Regions from separate parts of the Lysinibacillus sp. NPDC097279 genome, predicted to be linked through region 1. Evidence: riboswitches for the same ligand, from Rfam matches in the RefSeq annotation. Region 1 holds a riboswitch; the other holds the start of a gene.
The links. Region 1 has a riboswitch for cobalamin ahead of ACIQ1H_RS22010 (FecCD family ABC transporter permease). Riboswitches for the same ligand answer to the same signal wherever they lie in the genome.

Region 2: linked by a shared signal. The riboswitch ahead of ACIQ1H_RS03685 ((2Fe-2S) ferredoxin domain-containing protein) and the one ahead of ACIQ1H_RS22010 (FecCD family ABC transporter permease) in region 1 are both predicted to bind cobalamin.

The regions. Positions count from the first base shown of each region.
Region 1 is NZ_JBIWDA010000010.1:40,560-45,913, forward strand. Features, by position in the region: gene ACIQ1H_RS21995 (HAMP domain-containing sensor histidine kinase) at 1-921, shown strand, start outside; gene ACIQ1H_RS22000 (response regulator transcription factor) at 928-1,614, shown strand; gene ACIQ1H_RS22005 (YdhK family protein) at 1,664-2,227, opposite strand; cobalamin riboswitch at 2,405-2,600, shown strand; gene ACIQ1H_RS22010 (FecCD family ABC transporter permease) at 2,749-3,795, shown strand; gene ACIQ1H_RS22015 (heme ABC transporter ATP-binding protein) at 3,801-4,583, shown strand; gene ACIQ1H_RS22020 (hypothetical protein) at 4,685-4,855, shown strand; gene ACIQ1H_RS22025 (endonuclease Q family protein) at 4,928-5,354, shown strand, end outside.
Region 2 is NZ_JBIWDA010000001.1:764,000-769,353, forward strand. Features, by position in the region: gene cbiQ (cobalt ECF transporter T component CbiQ) at 1-440, opposite strand, end outside; gene ACIQ1H_RS03675 (energy-coupling factor ABC transporter substrate-binding protein) at 444-716, opposite strand; gene ACIQ1H_RS03680 (energy-coupling factor ABC transporter permease) at 718-1,464, opposite strand; cobalamin riboswitch at 1,607-1,790, opposite strand; cobalamin riboswitch at 2,049-2,228, shown strand; gene ACIQ1H_RS03685 ((2Fe-2S) ferredoxin domain-containing protein) at 2,366-2,737, shown strand; gene cobJ (precorrin-3B C(17)-methyltransferase) at 2,741-4,417, shown strand; gene ACIQ1H_RS03695 (sirohydrochlorin chelatase) at 4,432-5,352, shown strand; gene cobK (precorrin-6A reductase) at 5,349-5,354, shown strand, end outside.

The DNA.
Region 1 (5,354 bases):
ATTCATGCGTTAATGGAACGATTAAACAAACATTTTCTAATTGTCGGCCTCGTTTCAGGATTGGTGACGATTGCCGTTATTATTGTGCTATCGCGAAAATTAGCCCAACCTTTGATGGCTATGAAGGAAGCGACATTGAAAATGAATAAAGGGGATTTTACTGTCGCCCTTTCAACTAATGGCAAAGATGAACTAAGTGATCTTGCCAATGCTATTCAACAGTTATCCGATGATTTAAATCATTTAAGAGAGGAACGAAAGGAATTTTTAGCTAGTATTGCTCATGAGCTAAGAACACCCATTACCTTTATAAAGGGCTATACAGATATTCTTTACAAACGAGATTTAACGGAGCAGGATCGTCAAAAATATTTAGGCATTATTATTGAAGAAACGAATCGGCTCTCAAGGTTAATTAAAGACTTATTTGATTTAGCAAAAATGGATGAAAATGCGTTTGTCATTAACAAAGAATGTCTTCATTTGGATGACCTAGTGACAAGTATAGAGGTGAAGCTACGGCCTGCATTTCAGGAAAAACGAATCCACTTTTTTGTTCAATGTGATGAGGGATTAACATTAATGGCGGATGCAGTAAGACTAGAACAAATTATTTTGAATTTGTTAAATAATGCTTTAGCTTATTGTTCATCAGGAGATTCAACGTTCTTTATAGTGAAAAGAGACAACAACTTAATAAAAATGATTGTGAAAGATACTGGAAAGGGGATACCGAAGAAGGAATTACCTTATATTTTTGAACGCTTTTATAGAGTTGAAAAATCTCGTACGCGTGCATATGGCGGTTTGGGATTAGGTCTTGCTATTGTGAAAGAGCTTGTCCATGCACACGGAGGCGAAGTGACCGTTGTTAGTGAAGAAAACAAAGGGACTACTTTTGAATTATTATTTAAGGGGTAGGAACGAGTGAAAACATTATTATTAATTGACGATGAACCAAGAATGTTAGAGTTACTAACGCTTTATTTAGAACCTTCTTTTTATTGCATAGCCATGTCCTCGGTGAAAGATGCTTTAGACTATTTAGAAGAGCATCATGTAGATTTAGTACTGTTAGATATTATGATGCCTGATATGGACGGTTGGCAAGCATGTCAGGAAATAAGGAAGTTTTGGGATGTGCCGATCATTATGCTAACAGCAAAAGCGGAACAGGCTGATGTTATAAGAGGCTTAAATATGGGGGCAGACGACTACATGTTAAAGCCTTTCGATGAGGAGGAGTTATTAGCACGTATACATGCAGTTTTAAGAAGAACAAAAACAGAAGAAACAGTAGTTGTTTTTGAAGGGCTACGATTAAATAAAGAATCCGTTGAATTGTCTTTTCACCAAGAGGATATTCTTTTAACGCCAAAAGAATTTGCCATGTTAGCGTTATTTCTTGAATATCAAAATAAAGTTTTTTCAAGAGAACATTTAATTAATACTGTCTGGGGATATAATGTAACAATTGAAGATCGAACAATTGATTCACATATGCGTAATTTACGAGATAAACTACGGAAAAGTGGCTTCCCTGTAGAGGATTATTTACAGACAGTATGGGGAATCGGCTATAAATGGCATAAGCTAGCTGACAAAAAATATTAGACAAATAAAAAATCAACCTCTGAAGGAATAACCGTCAGAGGTTGATTTTTTATTTGGACGCTAGTTCGTCTTCTGTAACCCATTTATGATTTTTTATTTCTTCACCTGTAGTTGTTGAAGGGTAATCAATCATATAAACGGTCGTTTGGACTGCTTCATCAATGTGAACAGTGGCATTTTCCATGCCTTTCATATGCGATGCAGTTGTTTTAACTTCTGTGCCTGGAGCCAACGGGGCATCACCAGAATCTATTAATTCCTCATGTATAACCCATTTATGATTTTCTATTTTCTTTCCTCCAGTAGTCGGTTCATAGGAAACAATATAGGCGGTTGTATCATACGCCCCAACAATCGTTGCCTCTGCTCCTTCCATCCCAGACATATGTCCTTCCGTAATAACAGCAGTAGTGCCTACTGGAAATTTAGGATTTTCAGCAGTTTTTAAAGTAGAAGGAACATCACCAGAGCTTGAATGATCCATCTCTTCGCCATGATCCATTACGTCACTATTAGCAGGTTGTGACTCCACTGTATCCTCAGAGCAAGCTGAAAGTATTAGTAAAGTGATTGCCGCCATGAAACCGAGAAATAAATTTCTTTTGAATATCATATGAATTTCCTCCTTACTATTGATTGTTTTTAATGTAACAAGTAAATGTGCAGAAATTATGGATAAGGTTTTCTACGAAAATTTATATGTATGAAGTTGAAAAGAGGAAAGATTGATTCCTAGATGAAAGAAGCTATAGACTAGCATAATTATGTATGATAGAATCGTCATAATTTTAAAATTTCAGAAACTATTGGTGTGACACTTGTTAATGAGTGCCACTTAAAAGGGAAGTCGGTGTAAGTCCGACGCTGTCCCGCAACTGTAACGAGGAGTTCTATGATGTAGTAGCCACTGTGCTTTAAGGAATGGGAAGGCAATCATAGTTACGCAGAATCGAAGCCAGGAGACCTGCCAATTAGTTTATACCTGTAATGCCCACGAGGATGCAAGCAATTACGGACAATTGGTGGATACTTCTCCAACTTTGTTTAACCTAGGGTATTTCTATGCATTATTGCGTAGAATACCCTTTTTTATTGCTTCGTATTTATCATGATTGATAAGGAGTTAATAAACAAATGAACAAAAAATTTATGTACTTTTCATTGATCCTTCTTTTAGTGCTGATAGCTTCTATGACAGCTGCTATTATGATTGGATCTGTGTCAATTACACCGCTACATGTATGGAAGGTTATTTTCTCGAAAATTCCAATTTTCCCAAATACGATAGAGCCTGATTGGAGTCGCTCACAGGAGATTATTATATGGCAAATACGTGTCCCACGTGTAATACTTGCCGCCATTGTTGGAGCAGGCTTAGCTATTGCTGGCGCGGCTGTGCAAGCACTTGTCCGTAATTCAATTGCGGATCCTTATATTTTGGGTATTTCTTCAGGAGCAACAGTCGGGGCTACGGCTGTCATTATTTTAGGTGCTTTTTCATTTTTAGGTATCTACGCACTTTCAGTAGCAGCCTTTTTAGGTTCCTTTATTGCGATTGTGTTGGTATTTTTCTTATCACGTGTAGGGGGACGTATTTCTATTTTCCGTTTGCTGTTGGCGGGGATGGCGGTATCATTTATATTGTCTGCAACTTCCAATTTTATGTTGATGATGTCCAAGGAAGAGGGCGGTATAAAAGCCGTTATGTATTGGATGCTAGGAAGTCTTGCAGGCGCAAAATGGAGTAATGTAGTCATTCCAGCTATTATCTTTTTCATCGTTTTTAGTTTGTTATGGCTACATTATCGAAATTTAAATTTATTATTACTTGGAGAAGAAGCGGCAGTCACGTTAGGTGTTAATCTTCAACAATTTCGTATTCAACTGATACTACTTGTATCATTACTAACAGGTGTGCTCGTTGCAGTAAGTGGTTCCATTGGGTTTGTCGGTTTAATCATTCCACATATTGTGCGCTTAATTGTAGGATCTAATTATAAATACGTAATCCCTATTAGTGCATTATTAGGAGGGATTTTCTTAGTGTGGGCGGATGCAATTGCGCGAGTATTAATCGCACCAGAGGAAATGCCTATTGGAATCATTACTGCCTTTTGTGGCGGACCGTTTTTCATTTGGCTACTACGCCGTAACAATTATTCATTTGGTGAAGGAGATTAAAGGCTATGACATTAGAGGCGAAGCATGTATCATTCTCCATTCATGATCAGCGCATATTAGATAAAGTAAGCATTCAAATAAAAGAAAAGCAATTTGTCGGTTTAATTGGTCCTAATGGTAGTGGAAAGTCTACACTATTGAAAAATATGTATCGTTTATTAAAGCCTGAAAGTGGAACAGTTTTATTAAATGAGGAAGATATTTTTAAGCAATCAAGTAGAGTGATTGCAAAAAAATTAGCCGTTGTGAGCCAAGAAACACCTGTGTTATTTGATTTTAAAGTGAGAGATTTGGTGAGCATGGGAAGAACGCCACATAAGAAGCTTTTTGAGATGGACGATAAGGAAGACTTTAAAATTGTCAAAGAGGCATTGGCGCAAACAGGTATTACCCATCTGGAGACTCGCAGCTTTAGCTCCCTTTCTGGAGGGGAAAAAAAGAGAGTAATGGTCGCTCGTGCATTAGCACAACAGGCGCAAGTGCTTATATTAGACGAGCCAACAAATCACTTAGATATTCAGCATCAACTACAATTAATGGACTTAATTCAAACACTTCATTTAACTGTTGTTGCTGCTTTACATGATTTAAATATGGCGGCTATGTATTGTGATCAAATTTATGTTTTACAACAAGGGAGTATTGTTCATTACGGCACACCAGAGGAAGTATTAACGCCTAAACTACTGCGTGATGTTTTTGGCGTTTACGCCGATATTCAAACACACCCACTGACAGGCAAACCTTATTTAACATATGTATCTGAACAATTCACAAAAAATACATAAGTGCCAGTCACCGAAACAATTCAGAAGATTTTTGTGATTTAATTTTTGTATAGTTGTGAGATATTCGGGGAACGTTACTTTTGAAAGGATGCGTGACGAATATGGACGAGATTAAATTTGCACAATTAGATGACACACAGCTAGAAAAAATTAATGAGCTAGAAAAGAAAATTGGCGTTACTTTAATTGCTTATGATGCAGCGACGACGCCAAATCAAGGTTCAGGTTCATACGAGACGGATAATGGCACACATCAAAACCATCCATCTTAAATCATGAAAATGCCTTGCAGCAATGTAAGGTTTTTTTTTATTTTATAATGAAACAAAAAAGGAGCTGTATACATGTTTCACGACTATTATACGGATTTACATATTCACATTGGTCGAACGATGAGTGGGCGGGCAGTAAAGATTACAGGAAGTAAAACTTTAACATTATCGCGAATTTTAGAGATGGCAAGTGCAAAAAAAGGGCTCGATATAATTGGCATTATAGACTGTCATTCGCCAGAGGTACTTGCTGAGATGACGATGATGATACAACGAGGTGAACTAGAAGAGCTAACGGAAGGGGGACTTCGTTTTCAAGAAACGACGCTTATTCCAGGATCGGAAATTGAAATTTATGATAGCAACTGTCAGGGCCCGATTCATGTGCTCGCATATTTTCCAACTATCGAAGTGATGGCAGATTTTTCGAATTGGATGAAAGGCTTTATGAAAAATATTCATTTAAGTTCACAGCGTATTTATTGTGATGGACGCGTAC
Region 2 (5,354 bases), on a different contig from region 1:
CGTAATACGTGGCAAATAGATTGGACCGATGTTGTTAATATTAAAAAGTACAAACAACTAATGCTACCTAGTACACTGAACAATAACTGCTGTGCTGTAATCAAACTTGCATTACCGATAAAAAAAGTCCAATGACTAAGTGAAAATGCAAAGGAATGTGCTGGTAGTATACTTGAATTTGGCGCAATTGAAATCAAAATAGATACTAAACTAGATAGTAGAAAAAAACCTGGTAACAATAGTAATTTTACATAATATGAAAAGGGGATTTTTGCGTATAAAATGATAAAAGCACTCATTACAATAAATGTAATGAGTGAAATAAGTTCATCTTTCACGATAAGCGATAATAGCAGTAACCCTAAGGAAAACGTCATTTTTTCTAACGGATGAACAGTCGCTAGTTTATTCATATAAGCATATTTATCAATGAGTAACATTGTTTAACCTTCCTTATGCTTGCCGCGCATATAGCCTACAAAATAGCCGATAAAGCCAGCACCAATCGCAGCCTGTAATACGAATAATAAGCTTTCGATTTCACCGCTTGGTGGCTCCCATAAGCTTTCAAACCATGGTTCATACTCTGCATTAATTTCACCGATTGCAGCTTCCGCTTCTCCGTCAGCACCACCAAATTCTGCACCCTTTTGTACGAAAAGGGGGATGATTGCTAAAAGCACAACGACAGCAAGTAGTAACATATTTTTCTTCATCTTAATGTGCCTCCTTTGCTGAGAAAACACGAAGAGCCTTTAATTCGCTCACGTTGTATTTTTTTAGGAAATTCATGACGATAACAGTTAAAATCCCTTCACTAATTGCGAGAGGAATTTGTGTTAAAGCAAAAATCCCTGCAAATTTTGTGAATGATGCCATAAAGCCTCCTACTTCAGAAGGGAAAGCTAGTGCTAATTGAACTGAAGTGACAACATAAGTACCTAAGTCCCCAAGCATCGCGGCAAAAAAGACAGCGATAGAAAATGAAAGACCAATTTTTTGAGAACCTTTAAAGACATAATATGCAATAATTGGACCTACAATCGCCATTGAGAAAGCATTTGCACCTAAAGTAGTAATACCACCATGCGCTAAAAGTAAAGATTGAAATAATAAAACGATTGTTCCAATTACGCTCATTGCTAATGGCCCGAAAAGAACCGTACCAAGACCAACACCAGTAGGATGTGAGCAGCTTCCTGTTACTGATGGGATTTTCAGTGCTGATAAAACGAATGCAAACGCACCTGATAAGCCTAATATCATTTTTGTTTCAGGATTTTCATCAATTGTTTTACGAATAGAACGCAATCCTAAAATAATAAATGGAATCGAAACGACCCACCAAAAAATCGCCCATTCAATCGGCAAAAACCCTTCCATGATATGCATGGCAAACGCTCGATTTGGTACTAGTAAAAAAGCTAGTAAGAAATAACTAAGTTTCCAAAAAGAAAATTTCAAAACCATTCCTCCTTCACAGTCATTTTCGAATGTAAGATGCGCAATAAAAAAAGCACTTCTCCGTCTAGGAAAAAGTGCATAGCTGAAAAAGCAAATACTAATGGTCATTTGCTAAGCCGCACACCTATCCTCGTAGGTTGAAACGATCACGATTTTTTCGGCAGGTCTCCTGGCTTAAGATCAACATTTTATAGGCCTTCCCGTCCTTTGGACAGTGACATTTTCTATAAAATTCCCTCATACAGTGGCGGGACCGCGCCGGACTTAAACCGGCTTCCCTTTTAAGCGAAATGTATACACTTCACACCGAAAAAAGATGAAATTGTGAGTTTTCACGAAGAAGTGTAACATGTTTTTCCAATCATTAGCTATTCTTTTTTTTTTTAAAAGATTTTTTAATAGAATTACATTCTAGAAAATTCAGATAAATGTAAGAGAGAATCAATCAAATTTAACGGAATATTTGTTGAAATTTTATTAAAAATCTAATAAATGAAAAAAGAAATGTTGAAAAGAGTAAAAATAATAGGCTATGATAGAAACAGTTTTATACTCTTTTTATGAATATTTCATTTCAAAATTTAATTATAAATCCATCATTAAGTGCTCGAAATACTTCGAGATAATAGGGAAATCGGTGTAAATCCGATACAGCCCCCGCTACTGTAATAGCTGATGAAATCGCAATGCCACTGGAAACTTGGGAAGGCGCGAAAGTAAGAGGAAGCTTAAGTCAGGAAACCTGCTTAGTTGATGATATGCAAACTTTTCGGAGGGAGAAGTGAAGCGAGAGCGGATACGTGTATATTCGTTTTTATTTTGGCTTCTATAAAACCTTTACTCTTCGATGTTGAGTAAAGGTTTTTTCTTTTTCCTAAAAGTCAATGAGGGGAGAACAGCAATGACAACTTGGAACTTAGAGGGCATGAAAACACATCTTTTTATTTGTAATGGTAGTAGTTGCATGAAAAAAGAGGCTGAGGAAATTACGTTGGCCATACGAGATGAAATAGAGAAATTAGCACTCGATAAGGAAATACATACAACAAGAACGCGTTGTAATGGCAGATGCAAAGATGCATGTGTTGTAATCGCGTATCCACAGGGAAATTGGTATCGTGTGCCAACAGTAGAGCATGGTAGAACGCTTGTAAAAGATTTAAACGATGATTCTTTACATAGTGAGCATGTGTTTACTTTGACAGAAGGTACGTTGCAGCGTACCCCGCAAACAACAGCCATAAAAGGCATCGACAAGGTGAAAGAGGGGTAGAAAATGGCGCAAAAAGGAAAGATTTTTGTTGTAGGCTTTGGACCTGGTGATTTCAAACATATTACAACCCGTGCTGTAGAGGCATTGCAACAAAGTGAATTTATTATCGGTTATAAAACATATGTTGAGCTCATTCAAGATTTAGTAAGTGCAAAGTCGATTGTGAGTACTGGCATGACAGAAGAAGTGTCACGTGCACAAGAAGCAGTTCGTCAAGCCGAGGCTGGAAATATTGTTGCGGTTATTTCGAGTGGTGACTCGGGCGTATATGGAATGGCTGGACTTGTATATGAAGTCCTCATTGAGCTTGGTTGGACGGAAGCAACAGGGATTGAAGTTGAGATTGTGCCAGGAATTTCTGCTATTAATTCTTGTGCAAGTTTGCTAGGCGCACCGATTATGCATGATTCATGCACGATTAGTTTAAGTGATCATTTAACGCCTTGGAATTTAATTGCAAAGCGTGTGGAAGCTGCGGCGATGGCGGATTTTGTTATTGCTTTATATAACCCTAAAAGTGGTCGACGTACACGTCAAATCGTTGAAGCGCAACGGATTTTACTAGAATATCGATCACCTGATACGCCTGTAGGGCTTGTGAAAAGTGCGTACCGAGATCGTCAGGAAATAACAATGACAACGTTAGCAGAGATGCTCGAGCATGATATCGGCATGTTAACTACAGTAATTATTGGCAATTCATCGACATTTTTCTATGACAATAAAATGATTACTCCACGTGGCTATCAGCGCAAATATACACTTGGAGATGAAAAACAGCCTTTACGTCCACATCAGCGTTTAAGAGAAGAAAATGAACCGTGGGCAATGAACCAAGAAACAGGTACCGCACGCCAAGACTTTGCGGCAGATCCCAATGCAGGACGTATGAAAAGTAGTATTGCAGTAGCACCTGCGCCTGTAACAGTACCAGAAAAATCATCATTGGAAATGGCAGCAACAGCACTTGCCATGGTGAAAGGAACAACTGTCACAAAGACAACAACAAAGTTAGTCCAGCAAAAAATGGAGTCGATTTTTGAACTTGCTGTTAGTCCAGGGGTAGCAAATAAATTTTTCACGCCACAGCAAATGATGACGTTAGCTGAAGTTGTGGGAGATGAAGGCACGATGGAATATACACCAGACCATCAAATTCATTTGAAAATTCCAACGACAGAGCCTGAGATGATTACTGAAAAGTTAAGAGCAGTAGGCTTTTTACTTGCACCAATAGGGGATGTGCTGTCATTAAAAGCCTGTGATTTCTGTTATGGCGAGAAGGCAGATTCAATTCCATATGCAGAGGAAATTCAAGATAAGCTTGGTGGATTATCGCTGCCTAAAACTTTAAATATTGGCTTTAATGGCTGTGGCATGGCGTGCTATCGAGCAGTGTTTGACGATATCGGTATCGTCTATCGAAAAAGTAAATTTGATGTTTTTATTGGCGCTAAGCCAGTAGGGCGGACAGCCCATGCGGCACAGCCTGTTGTAGAGGGGCTAGAGCCAGAACAGCTTATTCCACTTATTACAGACATTATTGAGGAATACAAGGCAAATGCACATCCAAATGAACGCTTGTTCAAATACTTCAAACGGGTGAAAAAAATACTGCATTTTACGTATCAAGATATGTCGTCAAAAATAAAAGTAGAGCCAGCTCCGTGCGGCGATTAGTGAGGAGATAAAAGATGAAAGCAATTTTATTTGTTGGCCATGGTAGCCGTTTAGCAGCAGGAAACGACGAGGTGCGCACGTTTATCGAGCAAATGACACCTCGAGTTGATAAAAGTTTTTTAGTTGAAACATGTTTTTTGGAGTTTGCCTCGCCTAACATAGAAGAAGGTATTACGAATTGTATAAACAAGGGTGCTACAGAGGTCCATGTAATTCCGATTATTCTACTTCATGCAGGCCATTCAAAAATGCATATACCTGCAGAAATCGAACATGCACGTGAACATTATCCAAACATTACATTTACCTATGGGCAAACAATCGGTATTCATGATGAAATATTTGCTATTTTAGAAGACCGCTTAGCAGAAATCGGCTTTAATACTGAGGAAGAACATAAGGATACTGCCATTTTATTAATTGCACGAGGTGGTAGTGACCCAGCTGCAAATGGTGATTTTTATAAAATTACTCGTTTGTTATGGGAAAAACTGAATGTTCCGTATGTGGAAAGTGCTTTTATGGGAGTGACAGATCCTCGTGTTGAAGAAGGCATTGAACGCTGCGTTAAACTAGGTGCGAAAAAAATTATTATGCTACCGTACTTTTTATTCACAGGTATTTTAATGGAACGTATGAATGGTATGTGCGAGCAATTTAATAAGCAATATCCTGACTGTGATATTCAAATTGCTAACTATTTTGGCTACCATGAACGTTTGCAAAATGTGCTTTTAAACCGTATTGAGCAAGCAGTAAATGGTACATCAACAGGTATGCAAGATTTAGAAAATTATCGTGCTTATGCGGCGGTACATGGACATGCGCATCATCATCACCATCATGACCACGATCACGACCATCATCACCACGATCACCATCATGACCATGACCACCATCATGACCATCATCATGACGAGGAGCTAGTAAAATGATT